DNA from 4 places in the Dickeya dadantii NCPPB 898 genome. Region 1 is predicted to be linked to each of the others. Evidence: predicted binding sites of a transcription regulator. Region 1 holds the regulator's gene; each other region holds the start of a gene.

Evidence for each region. Region 1 encodes CRP, which controls carbon source genes, mostly activating them, when cyclic AMP is high. Its sites were predicted from a motif close to ATGTGANNNNNNTCACAT; they were not measured.
Region 2: DDA898_RS14460 (ABC-F family ATPase) is a predicted target of CRP. The motif match lies at 1,923-1,940, and genes of this name have one in related genera.
Region 3: pth (aminoacyl-tRNA hydrolase) is a predicted target of CRP. The motif match lies at 1,615-1,632, and genes of this name have one in related genera.
Region 4: yrbN (protein YrbN) is a predicted target of CRP. The motif match lies at 1,440-1,457, and genes of this name have one in related genera.

Annotation. Positions count from the first base shown of each region.
Region 1 is NZ_CM001976.1:4,334,351-4,337,512, forward strand. Features, by position in the region: gene DDA898_RS19510 (phosphoribulokinase) at 1-112, shown strand, start outside; gene DDA898_RS19515 (OsmC family protein) at 158-565, opposite strand; gene crp (cAMP-activated global transcriptional regulator CRP) at 954-1,586, shown strand; gene argD (bifunctional acetylornithine/succinyldiaminopimelate transaminase) at 1,675-2,898, opposite strand; gene DDA898_RS19530 (aminodeoxychorismate synthase component II) at 3,019-3,162, opposite strand, start outside.
Region 2 is NZ_CM001976.1:3,213,755-3,216,916, forward strand. Features, by position in the region: gene DDA898_RS14460 (ABC-F family ATPase) at 311-1,903, opposite strand; gene DDA898_RS14465 (PhzF family phenazine biosynthesis protein) at 2,117-2,998, shown strand.
Region 3 is NZ_AOOE01000043.1:71,277-74,438, forward strand. Features, by position in the region: gene DDA898_RS00305 (LysR family transcriptional regulator) at 14-916, shown strand; gene ychH (stress-induced protein YchH) at 1,145-1,414, opposite strand; gene pth (aminoacyl-tRNA hydrolase) at 1,651-2,238, shown strand; gene ychF (redox-regulated ATPase YchF) at 2,368-3,162, shown strand, end outside.
Region 4 is NZ_CM001976.1:658,133-661,294, reverse strand. Features, by position in the region: gene DDA898_RS03500 (DEAD/DEAH family ATP-dependent RNA helicase) at 1-1,361, opposite strand, end outside; gene yrbN (protein YrbN) at 1,374-1,433, opposite strand; gene nlpI (lipoprotein NlpI) at 1,542-2,426, opposite strand; gene pnp (polyribonucleotide nucleotidyltransferase) at 2,554-3,162, opposite strand, start outside.

The DNA.
Region 1 (3,162 bases):
CATTTCCCACATCAACACGCTGGTGGTGCCGGGCGGCAAAATGGGGCTGGCGATGGAACTGATCATGATGCCGCTGGTGCAGCGATTAATAGAAGGCAACCATATTGACTAAGCGACGCGGCGGAGCACCGAAACTCGCCGCCGCGTGCCTGACGATTTAGTCGAGCGCGATCACTTCGTGGCTGTGGGTGATCGTCACCGCTTTCTCCAGCATCAGCGCCACGGAGCAGTATTTCTCCGCCGACAGCGACACCGCACGCTCCACGGCCTTGTCGTTCAACCCTTTGCCGGTAACGATAAAGTGCAGGTTGATGGCGGTGAACAAACGCGGCGCTTCCTCACGGCGTTCAGAGGTCAGGCGCACTTCGCAGTCCGCCACATCGTAGCGGCCTTTCTGCAGGATAGACACCACATCAATGGCGCTGCATCCGCCTGCCGCCATCAGCACCATTTCCATCGGGCTGGGCGCTTTATCGCCGGCGTTGCCGTCCATCAGCAGTTGATGTCCGGACGCGGACTCGCCAAGAAACGTTAACCCTTCAACCCATTTCACCCGAGCCTGCATAAGTTTGCCCTCAATCAATTATTTTTGAAATTTTACACCGCTTATGTATAAAAAAGTCTGATAATCAGAGCTTAATCATGCTGAAGCGAGACAACACAAGACACTACACTCAACCTGTGTTACAAACGAAGGCGTAAACCGGTGTGCGTTGAGCCTCTGCCTGACCAGCCGCCGGCTTACTGGCGTCATCCGATATACCCTCAATAATTCGATTGCAGGAAAGCCAACGCGCCTGCAGCCTGAAGTATGACGGTTATAGACAGCCTCAGTATATTCCCTGACGTCATTCCGCCAGGACGGAATTGAATTATAACTATGTTATCACGCCGTACAGGGAACTCTGAGCCCTGTGATTTGCGCAGTGAATTACAACAGAGGATAACAGCGAATGGTTCTCGGCAAACCGCAAACAGACCCGACTCTCGAATGGTTCCTTTCTCATTGCCACATTCACAAGTACCCATCGAAGAGCACTCTGATTCATCAGGGTGAAAAAGCAGAGACGCTTTACTACATCGTGAAAGGCTCGGTTGCCGTGCTGATCAAGGATGAAGAAGGCAAGGAAATGATTCTTTCTTATCTGAATCAGGGCGATTTTATCGGCGAACTTGGTTTGTTCGAAGATGGTCAGGAACGCAGTGCGTGGGTCCGGGCGAAAACCGCCTGCGAAGTCGCTGAGATTTCCTATAAAAAATTCCGCCAGCTGATTCAGGTCAACCCGGATATTCTGATGCGGTTGTCCTCGCAGATGGCGCGACGCCTGCAGGTGACCTCGCAGAAAGTCGGCAACCTGGCGTTCCTCGACGTAACCGGCCGTATCGCGCAAACCCTGCTCAACCTGGCCAAGCAACCGGACGCCATGACCCACCCGGACGGCATGCAAATCAAGATCACCCGGCAGGAGATCGGTCAGATTGTCGGCTGTTCCCGCGAAACTGTCGGTCGTATCCTGAAGATGCTGGAAGATCAGAACCTGATCTCCGCCCACGGTAAAACCATCGTGGTGTACGGCACCCGCTGATTATCATCCACCGGATCAAAATCAGCCGGATCAAAAAGAGCGTGCCCAGGCACGCTCTTGTCGTTTTAGTGCAGAGAAAAGCCGTGGCTTACGCGCCTTTCACCACCTGCTCCACTGCTTTCCCGAACAGCGCCATGCCTTGATCGATCTCTTCCGGAGTAATCACCAGCGACGGCACAAAACGGATCACGTCCGGCCCCGCCACCAAAATCATCAACCCCAGGTCCGCCGATGCGGCCAGGAAATCCCTGGCGCGGCCATGCCAGGCCGGTTTCAGCTGCGCGCCCAGCAGCAGACCCATGCCGCGGATTTCGTCGAAAATATCGTACTGCGCATTAATGCGCTCCAGCGCAGACACAAAGCGCGCATGACGATCCACCACCCCGGACAGCACCTCCGGCGTGTTGATCACATCCAGCGCCGCTTCCGCCACCGCGCAGGCCAGCGGATTGCCGCCGTAGGTCGTGCCGTGAGTACCGACCGCCATCACCGACGCAATCTCTTCCGTGGTCAGCATCGCGCTGATCGGGAAACCGCCGCCCAGCGCTTTGGCGGTGGTCAGAATATCCGGCGTGATGCCGTAATGCATATAAGAGAACAGCTTGCCGCTGCGGCCCATGCCGCACTGCACTTCGTCAAATACCAGCAGCGCCTGATACTGATCGCACAGCTCGCGCACGCCGCTGAGGAAGGCCGGCGTAGCGGGCGTGATACCGCCTTCGCCCTGAATCGGCTCCAGCACCACCGCGCAGGTGTGGTCATCCATCACCGCTTTTACCGCGTCCAGATCGTTGAACGGCACATGCACGATGTCCGCCGGTTTCGGGCCGAAACCATCGGCGTATTTCGGCTGGCCGCCGACGGAAACGGTGAACAGCGTACGGCCGTGGAACGACTGATAAAACGAAATGATCTTGGTCTTGTACGGGCTATGGCGGGTAATGGCGTAATGGCGAGCCAGCTTGAATGCCGCTTCGTTGGCTTCCGCACCGGAGTTAGCGAAAAAGACGCGGTCGGCAAAGGTGGCATTGATCAGTTTGGTGGCCAAACGCAGCGCCGGTTCGTTGGTGAACACGTTACTGGTATGCCACAGGGTTTCGCCCTGCTCTTTCAACGCCGCCACCAGCGCCGGATGGCAGTGCCCCAACGCCGTTACCGCGATGCCGCCGGAAAAGTCGATATATTCCTTGCCCTGCTGATCCCAGACACGGCTCCCTTTGCCTTTTACCGGCACAAACTGCGCGGGTGCATAAACCGGAAGAATTACCTTATCGTAAGTATCCCGTGTTACTGCTGCTTTCTCTGTCGCCATTTGCTGCCCCGTTGTGATATCCGTGGTTTTCGAGTGAAAATATAGTCATTAAATATGCATAAAAAATCAAAAATACGCAATCATTAATCCGGTAATGCCGGATTTGCGCCCGCTATCCACCTATAAATCAAGGAAATTTCTCAGTAGCTGGTGTCCCTGCTGGCTGAGAATGCTTTCCGGGTGGAACTGCACGCCTTCCAGCGGCAGCGAGCGGTGACGCACACCCATGATCTCATCGATTCCGGCGTCGTTCTCGGTCCAGGC
Region 2 (3,162 bases), 1.1 Mb from region 1:
TATTATCATATTGATTTTAATTGGTTTTATTTGTTTTCTACTTGAGCGGATTTTATTTTTCCATTATTCGCTTGCATTTGCCATCCGCCACCAGTCAATTCAGTTACTTTAGATACTTTACTTTCAAAATCATGATTGCGGGATAATGTCTCTGTCTAAACGAAAGATAAAAGCGCACGCTGCGGTTGTTTTTTATACAAGGTTATTTCTTTCTCTCGCCACGCCTGATTCTTGTCCGTCGCCTTTTTAACATTTCAGGCAATAAAAAAAGCAGCCGACAAGCGACTGCTTTTTTACGAAAGGCAAAACGTTATTGGATTCCGCGGCTGCGCAGATAATCTTCGTAGTTGCCGCTGAAATCAATCACTTTACCCGGGGTGATTTCCACAATACGGTTCGCCAGCGAGCTGACGAATTCACGGTCGTGAGACACGAACAGCAGCGTGCCCTGATACAGCTCCAGCGCCATGTTCAGCGATTCAATGGATTCCATATCCAGGTGGTTGGTCGGTTCGTCCATCACCAGAATGTTCGGTTTTTCCATCATCAACTTACCAAACAGCATCCGTCCCTTTTCACCTCCGGACAGTACCTTGACCTTCTTGCGGATATCGTCCTGAGAAAACAGCAGACGACCCAGCACGCTGCGCACCGCCTGCTCGTCGTCGTTCTCCTGCTTCCACTGGCTCATCCAGTCAAACACGGTGAGATCGCCGTCAAACTCGTACTCGTGATCCTGCGCGTAATAGCCAATACGGACGTTTTCCGACCATTTGACCGTACCGGACTCCGGCGTCAGTTCGCCGACCAGCGTTTTCAGCAGGGTAGATTTACCGATCCCGTTCGTACCGAGAATCGCCACTTTCTCCCCCACTTCCACCAGCATTTTCAGTTGGCTGAACAGCGGGCCGTTATCAAAGCCTTTGGTCAACCCATCGATTTCCAGCGCGTTACGGAACAGTTTCTTGTCCTGATCGAAGCGGATAAACGGGTTCTGACGGCTGGACGCTTTCACTTCTTCCAGCTGGATTTTCTCTATCTGACGGGCGCGGGACGTCGCCTGACGCGATTTGGAGGCATTGGCGCTAAAGCGGCTGACAAACGACTGCAGGTCGGCGATCTGCGCCTTCTTCTTGGCGTTGTCGGCTAGCAGACGTTCACGCGCCTGCGTCGCCGCCGTCATGTACTCGTCATAGTTGCCTGGGTAGATACGCAATTCGCCGTAGTCCAGATCCGCCATGTGAGTGCAAACCATATTGAGGAAGTGACGGTCATGGGAAATGATGATCATGGTGCTGCTGCGCTCGTTCAGCACCTGCTCCAGCCAGCGGATGGTATCAATGTCCAGGTTGTTGGTTGGTTCGTCCAGCAGCAGAATATCCGGATTGGAAAACAGCGCCTGCGCCAGCAATACACGCAGTTTCCAGCCCGGCGCCACCTCGCTCATCAACCCGTAATGCTGCTCCATCGGAATCCCTACGCCCAGCAGCAGTTCGCCGGCGCGCGATTCCGCGCTGTAACCATCCATTTCGCCGTATTTGACTTCCAGATCCGCGACCCGGTAACCATCTTCCTCGCTCATTTCGCTCAGCGCATAGATACGGTCGCGTTCTTCTTTGACTTCCCACAGTTCGGCGTGCCCCATGATCACCGTATCCAGCACGCTGTATTGCTCAAATGCGAACTGATCCTGGCGCAGTTTACCGACCCGCTCATTCGTGTCGATGGCGACATTGCCTGCGCTCGGCGCCAGATCGCCGCCGAGGATCTTCATAAATGTGGATTTGCCGCAGCCGTTAGCGCCGATCAATCCATAGCGGTTACCGCCGCCAAATTTGACAGAAATGTTTTCAAACAACGGCTTACTGCCGAATTGCATCGTAATATTATTGGTTACCAGCACAGCACTTACTCGATTCGGAATGTGATTTGGCGCGCATTATGCCACAAGCGGGAAACAGAATCCCGGCGATTATCGAACGTTTTTTAATCAAATAAGGAATTGATATCCCGCCGTCGCGGCGTCACCGTGCGAGCACGCCTGACGACAGGCACGACAACATCTTGTTAACCGTACATAATGAGCGTTGCCCCAGATCGCAGAAGGAAAGATCAGATGTCGTCACCACGCCGTTTTAAACAGGTCGATGTGTTCAGCCATCATCCCGCCAAAGGCAATCCGCTGGCCGTCATTCTCGACGCCGACGGCCTCAGCGATGAACAGATGCAGGCCATTGCCCGCTGGACCAATTTGTCGGAAACCACCTTTGTGCTGCCGCCGGACGATCCGCTGGCTGATTATCGGGTGCGTATTTTCACCCCGTCGGGAGAATTGCCATTCGCCGGGCATCCGACGCTGGGAACCGCGCATGCGTTGCTGGAATCCGGCCTGAAGCCGCACGTACCACATCAGATGATCCAGCAATGCGGCGTCGGGCTGGTGCCGGTCGCTATCGGCGATGACGGCCAACTCGCGTTTCGCGCGCCGGACGTCACGATGACCGAGCTCGACCCGCAGTATGACGCGTTGCTCGACAGCGCCATCGGGATCCATCGGCGTCATCCAAACTATCGTCCCGTCAACGTGCGGATAGGCATCCGCTGGCTGACGGTAAGGATGGAGAGCGCACGCGCCTGTCTGGACGCGCGCCCGGATGCCACGCATCTGCAACGATTGCAGCAACTCGGCCAGACTGACGGCGTAGTGATTTACGGCCCGCATGACAACGCCAGCCCCACCGATTATGAAGTTCGGGCCTTCTTTGTTATGAATGATGCGGTGGTGGAAGACCCGGTAACCGGCAGCGCCAACGCCTGTATTGCCAGAGTGATTCAGCATAGCCCGTTGCCGGAACAGACGGACCATACGCTCGGTTATCGGGTACGTCAGGGCACCATGTTGTACCGGGATGGTCGGGTCAATATTTCCTACATTGACGGGCAGCCGTGGATTGGCGGCCACAGCAACACCTTGATTAACGGGCATATTACTCTATAACACACGGTTCCGCCCGCTAACGGGCCGCCAGAACAGCGGCCCGTTATTCCTTCAGCAATGCCGTTGCCTTCAAAATAATGTGACTTTCATCACGAAAAAGTTGAAATAGCATTCCTTATCCATTATTATCAAAAACGTGATGAACATCACACAAAACCTCAACC
Region 3 (3,162 bases), on a different contig from region 1:
GAGAGGATTCGAGATGAGCCAAAACAATGATTTTGATGGGTTGCCGGAATTTCTGGCTATCTCGAAAAGGCTTAGTATTCGGAAAGCGGCTATCGATCTTGGCAAAACACCAGGTTCAGTCAGTCAAGCGTTGCAGAAATTGGAGAATCGCCTTGGCATGCTCCTTTTTCATAGGACAACGCGTAAAATGGCATTGACAGAGGCCGGAAAGAACCTGCTCTTGAAGATAGAGCCCGCTGCGCGTGCAATTTCAGTAAGTCTCGAAGACGCGGTTCAGTCGTCAAAGGCTCCGGCTGGGACATTGAGGTTAATCGTAGAGCGTCTGGCCTTACCGCATGTTATTGAACCTTTATTACCCGCATTCCGCCAGGAATGGCCAAATGTAAACCTGGATATTACTGTCAGTAATCGCCACAACAATTTTATTTCTGAGGGTTATGATGCGGGTATCTTGATCGGTTCATACATTGAGCAGGATATGATTGCGATACGACTTTCCAGGCCTTTTCAATGGGCGGTTTTTGGGGCTCCAGCCTATTTCAAACTACATGGGAAACCTAAAGTCACCAATGATCTTGTTCATCATGAATGTATTCGGTTTCGTCGCCCGGAAAAAGGCGATATTTATCGTTGGGAATTTATTGAGAACAATGAAACAGTACGTATTGACCCGACAGGAGCCATTACGGTCAATGATGGTGAACTTATGCGTAACCTTGCTGTTAAAGGGGTCGGCCTCATCTACTCGTCTACATTCCACACTTCGCGCGAACTGGCAACGGGAAGCCTGGAGCCCGCACTGCTTGACTGTTCCCCAGGAAATGATGGTCTTTTTCTCTATTTTTCGAAAGCAGGCAGAAATCAACCCAAGTTGCGCGCGTTTATTGAGACATGTTCCCGTATAATGAATGTTTAAAATTTATAATATATTTTATGTTTAAAATAATTCAAATTGCAGGACAAGGCTCATTTTAGCCTTGTAATACGGTCCCAAAGCAGCGAAACACAGGGGGACCGAGTAGCAAAGCCAGAGCACCTGCAACTTGAAGTATTATGGGTATAAACATGTCGACGGATAAAGCGACACTGCCGCCATCCGGTTTCCACCAGTTGGCGCTTATTGGATATAGCCGTTACTTGTTAATCAGGGATGCCGTTCGCGACGACAGCGTTTATCAAAGTGCTTCAGCCACCAATAACGATCCGTCACATTTTCCCGTCCACTAATACGCGCGCCCGCCAGCCACAAAATAGCGCCGGCAAAAATAGCCAGTAACTCCACGTAATAGAGCGAACCCGGCAAATTCAATTCAGGCAGCTGATTAGCTATCGAATAAGCTATTCCGGCAATCATAAGCAACATACCTAATCCCATAAATACGTTGCCCATCATCACAGCATTTCTACGTTTCATATTTCACCTCCAGAAATATCCAGTGGAAATAACCAAAATATTGCTGCGTGTCTTTCTGATTTATTCACAGTATAAGCAGCACTTCACTATGGGGTTGCGTGAAGGATCACATGTTGGTGATCAAGTGCCCCTGCGTTACACTAACGGTTTTACCAATTATCCTGATACGTCGTGACCTTAGGCTCCCCTAAAAACGTATCATGTGAGTCGTATCAAATTATGAGTGGTATCAAACTGTGAGTGGTATCAAATTGATTGTAGGTCTGGCGAACCCTGGTGCCGAATACGCCACCACCCGCCATAACGCCGGCGCCTGGTACATTGACCGCCTGGCGGAAGCCTACCGACAGCCGCTGAAAGAAGAGAGTAAATTTTTCGGCTATACCGCACGTCTGTCTATGGCGGGTAACGATGTACGCCTGCTGGTGCCCACAACGTTCATGAACCTGAGCGGCAAAGCCGTAGCGGCGATGGCAACCTTCTATCGCATCCAGCCCGATGAAATTCTGGTGGCGCACGATGAACTGGACCTGCCGCCCGGCGTCGCCAAACTGAAGCTCGGTGGCGGTCACGGCGGCCACAATGGGTTGAAGGATATCGTCAGCAAACTCGGCAACAACCCCAATTTTCACCGTTTACGCATCGGCATCGGCCATCCGGGTGATAAAAACAAGGTGGTGGGATTTGTGCTAGGCAAACCGCCCGCCAGCGAACAGACGCTGATCGATCAAGCGATTGACGAATCATTGCGCTGCACCGATATCCTGATGAAGGAAGACATGATCAAAGCCATGAACCGCCTGCACGCGTTCAAAGCGTCATGATGGGCGATCGGGCGAATCGAGTTCATGCCACATTATGTGTATAATTGGCATTAAGACTGACTTTTTCCATTATGACAGGCTTTTTCCAAACAAAGCCTGATGATTAGTGATTTTTAAGGTGACATAAACATGGGATTCAAATGCGGTATCGTTGGGCTGCCTAACGTGGGTAAATCCACTCTGTTCAACGCGCTGACCAAAGCCGGTATCGAAGCGGCCAACTTTCCGTTTTGTACTATCGAACCCAACACCGGCGTAGTGCCGATGCCGGACCTGCGCCTCGACCAGTTGGCCGAGATTGTCAAACCGCAGCGTACCGTCCCCACCACCATGGAGTTTGTGGATATCGCCGGTCTGGTGAAAGGCGCCTCCAAAGGCGAAGGTCTGGGCAACCAGTTCCTGACCAACATCCGTGAAACCGAAGCCATCGGCCACGTGGTACGTTGCTTTGAAAATGAAAATATCATCCACGTTGCCGGTAAAGTGAACCCTGCCGATGATATTGATACCATCAACACTGAGCTGGCGTTGTCGGATCTGGACACCTGTGAACGCGCGCTGCATCGCGTACAGAAGAAAGCCAAAGGCGGCGATAAAGACGCGAAAGTTGAACAAGCCGCGCTGGAAAAATGCCTGCCGCAGTTGGAAAACGCCGGTATGCTGCGCGCGCTGGATCTAAGCGCGGAAGAGAAAGCGGCGATCCGCTATCTGAGCTTCCTGACCCTTAAACCAACAATGTACATTGCCAACGTTAATGAAGACGGCTTCGAGAACAACCCTTATCTGGATCAGGTTCGCGAAATCGCAGCGAGAGAAGGTTCCGTGGTAGTGCCGGTATGTGCCGCGGTTGAATCCGACATTGCTGAACTTGATGATGAAGAGCGCGATGAATTCATGGCGGAGCTGGGTCTGGAAGAGCCAGGC
Region 4 (3,162 bases), 1.2 Mb from region 1:
TCGCGGAATTCACGACGCGGACGACGTTCAACCACCGGATCCGGCGGCAGAATCAGCGGACGTTCGCCCTGCGCCATTTTCAGCAGCGCGGCAGCCAGCGTTTCGATGTCCAGCTCTTCTTGCTGCGGCTGCAGCTTGCTGAGCAGCGCACGGTACATGTCCAGATCGCTGCTTTCCAGTTGCTGCTGTACTTTGCCGGCAAACTGCGCCAGACGGCGCTGCCCCAGCAGTTCGGCGTTCGGCAGATCCACTTCCGGAATCGTCAGCTTCATGGTGCGTTCGATATTACGCAGCAGGCGACGCTCGCGGTTTTCCACGAACAGCAGCGCACGTCCGGCACGACCGGCACGACCGGTACGACCGATACGGTGTACGTAGGACTCGGAATCCATCGGGATATCGTAGTTCACCACCAGGCTGATACGCTCAACATCCAGACCACGCGCGGCAACGTCGGTCGCGATCAGGATATCCAGACGACCGTCTTTCAGACGTTCCAGCGTTTGTTCACGCAGCGCCTGATTCATGTCGCCGTTCAGCGCGGCGCTGTTGTAACCGCTGCGCTCCAGCGCTTCGGCCACTTCCAGCGTGGCGTTCTTGGTGCGCACGAAAATGATCGCCGCATCAAAATCTTCCGCTTCCAGGAAACGGATCAGCGCTTCATTCTTACGCATGCCGTATACCGTCCAGTAGCTCTGGCTGATATCCGGACGAGTCGTCACGCTGGACTGAATGCGGACTTCCTGCGGATCGTTCATGAAACGACGAGTGATACGACGAATCGCTTCCGGCATGGTGGCGGAGAACAGCGCAGTCTGATGTTCAGCCGGGATCTGCGCCATGATGTTTTCCACATCTTCAATGAAGCCCATGCGCAGCATTTCGTCAGCTTCGTCCAGTACCAGACCGCTCAGGTTGGACAGATCCAGCGTACCGCGTTTCAGGTGGTCCAGCAGACGCCCCGGGGTACCGACCACGATTTGCGGTCCCTGACGCAGCGCGCGCAGTTGCACGTCATAACGCTGGCCGCCGTACAGCGCCACCACGTTGACGCCCTGCATGTGTTTGGAAAATTCGTTACAGGCTTCCGCAACCTGCACCGCCAGTTCGCGGGTCGGTGCCAGCACCAGCAACTGCGGCGCTTTCAGGTCAGCCTTGATATTGTTCAGCAGCGGCAGGGAAAATGCCGCGGTCTTGCCGCTCCCGGTCTGCGCCATACCCAGTACGTCGCGCCCGTTGAGCAGATGAGGAATACATTCCGCCTGAATCGGGGACGGCTTTTCGTACCCCATCTCAGACAGTGCATTCAGAATCGGAGCGGACAGCCCCAGACTAGCAAAAGAGGTTTCAAACTCTGCCATGTAAACTTTGCCTCACTTCAAAATGGCGGCCAGTCTACATAACTTGTCGAGAAAATACTCAATCATTTTCATTGAAAAGTGTGAACCGGCTCAAATTGGATTAAAAAGCGAACAAAAAAGCCTCGCCCGTTAAGGCGATGAAGAAATCGTCATGATTTCAGGCTGAAAGGTGTTCGTCAGCTATTGCTGGTCCGATCCTGATAGGTCGTCTTGCTCTTGGCCTAACTGCGCCAATTCCAACAATGCATAGCGGTGCTCAACAAAATTGTGAACATTGTTAGCAACCGTCAGCTTGAACAACGCCTCGGCGGTGTTCTTGTCCCCCAGACTTAGGTAGTGCTTACCTAAATAGAAGTCAGTTTCACTGAGATGCTCGGCGAGCGAAGTGTTATCCTTAGCTTCTTCCTGCACACGCTGCATCAACACTTTTTCGTTGATGTCGCCCAGGTAGAATTCGACAATCGTCCATCCCCACACACCTTTCTTTGCCCCTTCGTAGCGTTCTTTCAACGCTGATTTGGCCTTCTCGGGATTGATTTCTCTCTCCACCAGATAAAGCCACAGGGAACGGAAAGGATCATTAGGATCGTCGCGATAAAACGCTAGCAGATCATCCTGCGCCAACAGGTAGCGACCGCCGTAGTACAAAGCGATGCCCCGATTCAAACGCGCATAATTGTAAGTTGGATCAAGCTCTAATACAGAATCAAACGCTTCATAGGCAGCATCAAAATTGCCTGCCTGCGTCAAGTAAATGCCGAGATAGTTAAACACTTCCGGCATATCGGGACGGATGGAAAGCGCTTGTGAAAAATCATTTCGCGCCAACGCCCGTAACCCGAGGCTATCATACAGCACTCCGCGCTCATATAACAGCTGTGCTCGCTCATCGGGAGTAATTGCCCGGCTCGCCAGGATCTGCTCCATACGCGCCAGGATGACTTCCTGCTGCAGCGTTGGCTGCAACGGAACCGCCAGCAATGCATCTTTGCGCCAATCCGTGTTGCTGCATCCTGCCAGCATAATTGCTGTCGCAACATAACACCAGCGCAAGAAAGGCTTCATTTCCTACTCCCGAAGACAAACATTGGATGAACATCCTGTCCCCGACTGCTCAGCATAAGGATATCCGTTCCTTATAATACACGCAGCTCCTTCACATCGTAAGGAGCTGCCAATCGATTATCCGCTATTATTCTTCCTCGGAAACCTGAACAGTTTCCTGAGATTGAGAAGTTGCTTCTTTTATGCTCAAACGGATACGACCCTGACGGTCCACTTCCAGTACCTTGACCGGTACTTCCTGGCCCATCTGCAGATAGTCGGTCACTTTCTCAACACGCTTGTCGGCGATCTGAGAAATATGTACCAGACCTTCTTTACCGCCGCCGATGGCCACAAAGGCGCCAAAGTCAACGATGCGGGTCACTTTGCCCTGATAGATACGGCCAACTTCGATTTCAGCGGTGATCTCTTCGATACGACGAATAGCATGTTTCGCTTTTTCGCCGTCGGTCGATGCGATTTTCACCGTACCGTCGTCTTCGATCTCGATGGTGGTGCCGGTTTCTTCGGTCAGCGCACGGATCACCGAACCGCCTTTACCGATCACATCTTTGATCTTGTCGGTGCTGATCTTGATGGTGTGAATACGCGGCGCGAACTCAGAGATATCGCCACGCGGCGTGCTAATGGCCTGTTCCATCACGCCCAGAATGTGCAGACGCGCACCCTTAGCCTGATTCAGCGCCACCTGCATGATTTCGCGGGTGATACCTTCGATTTTGATGTCCATCTGCAG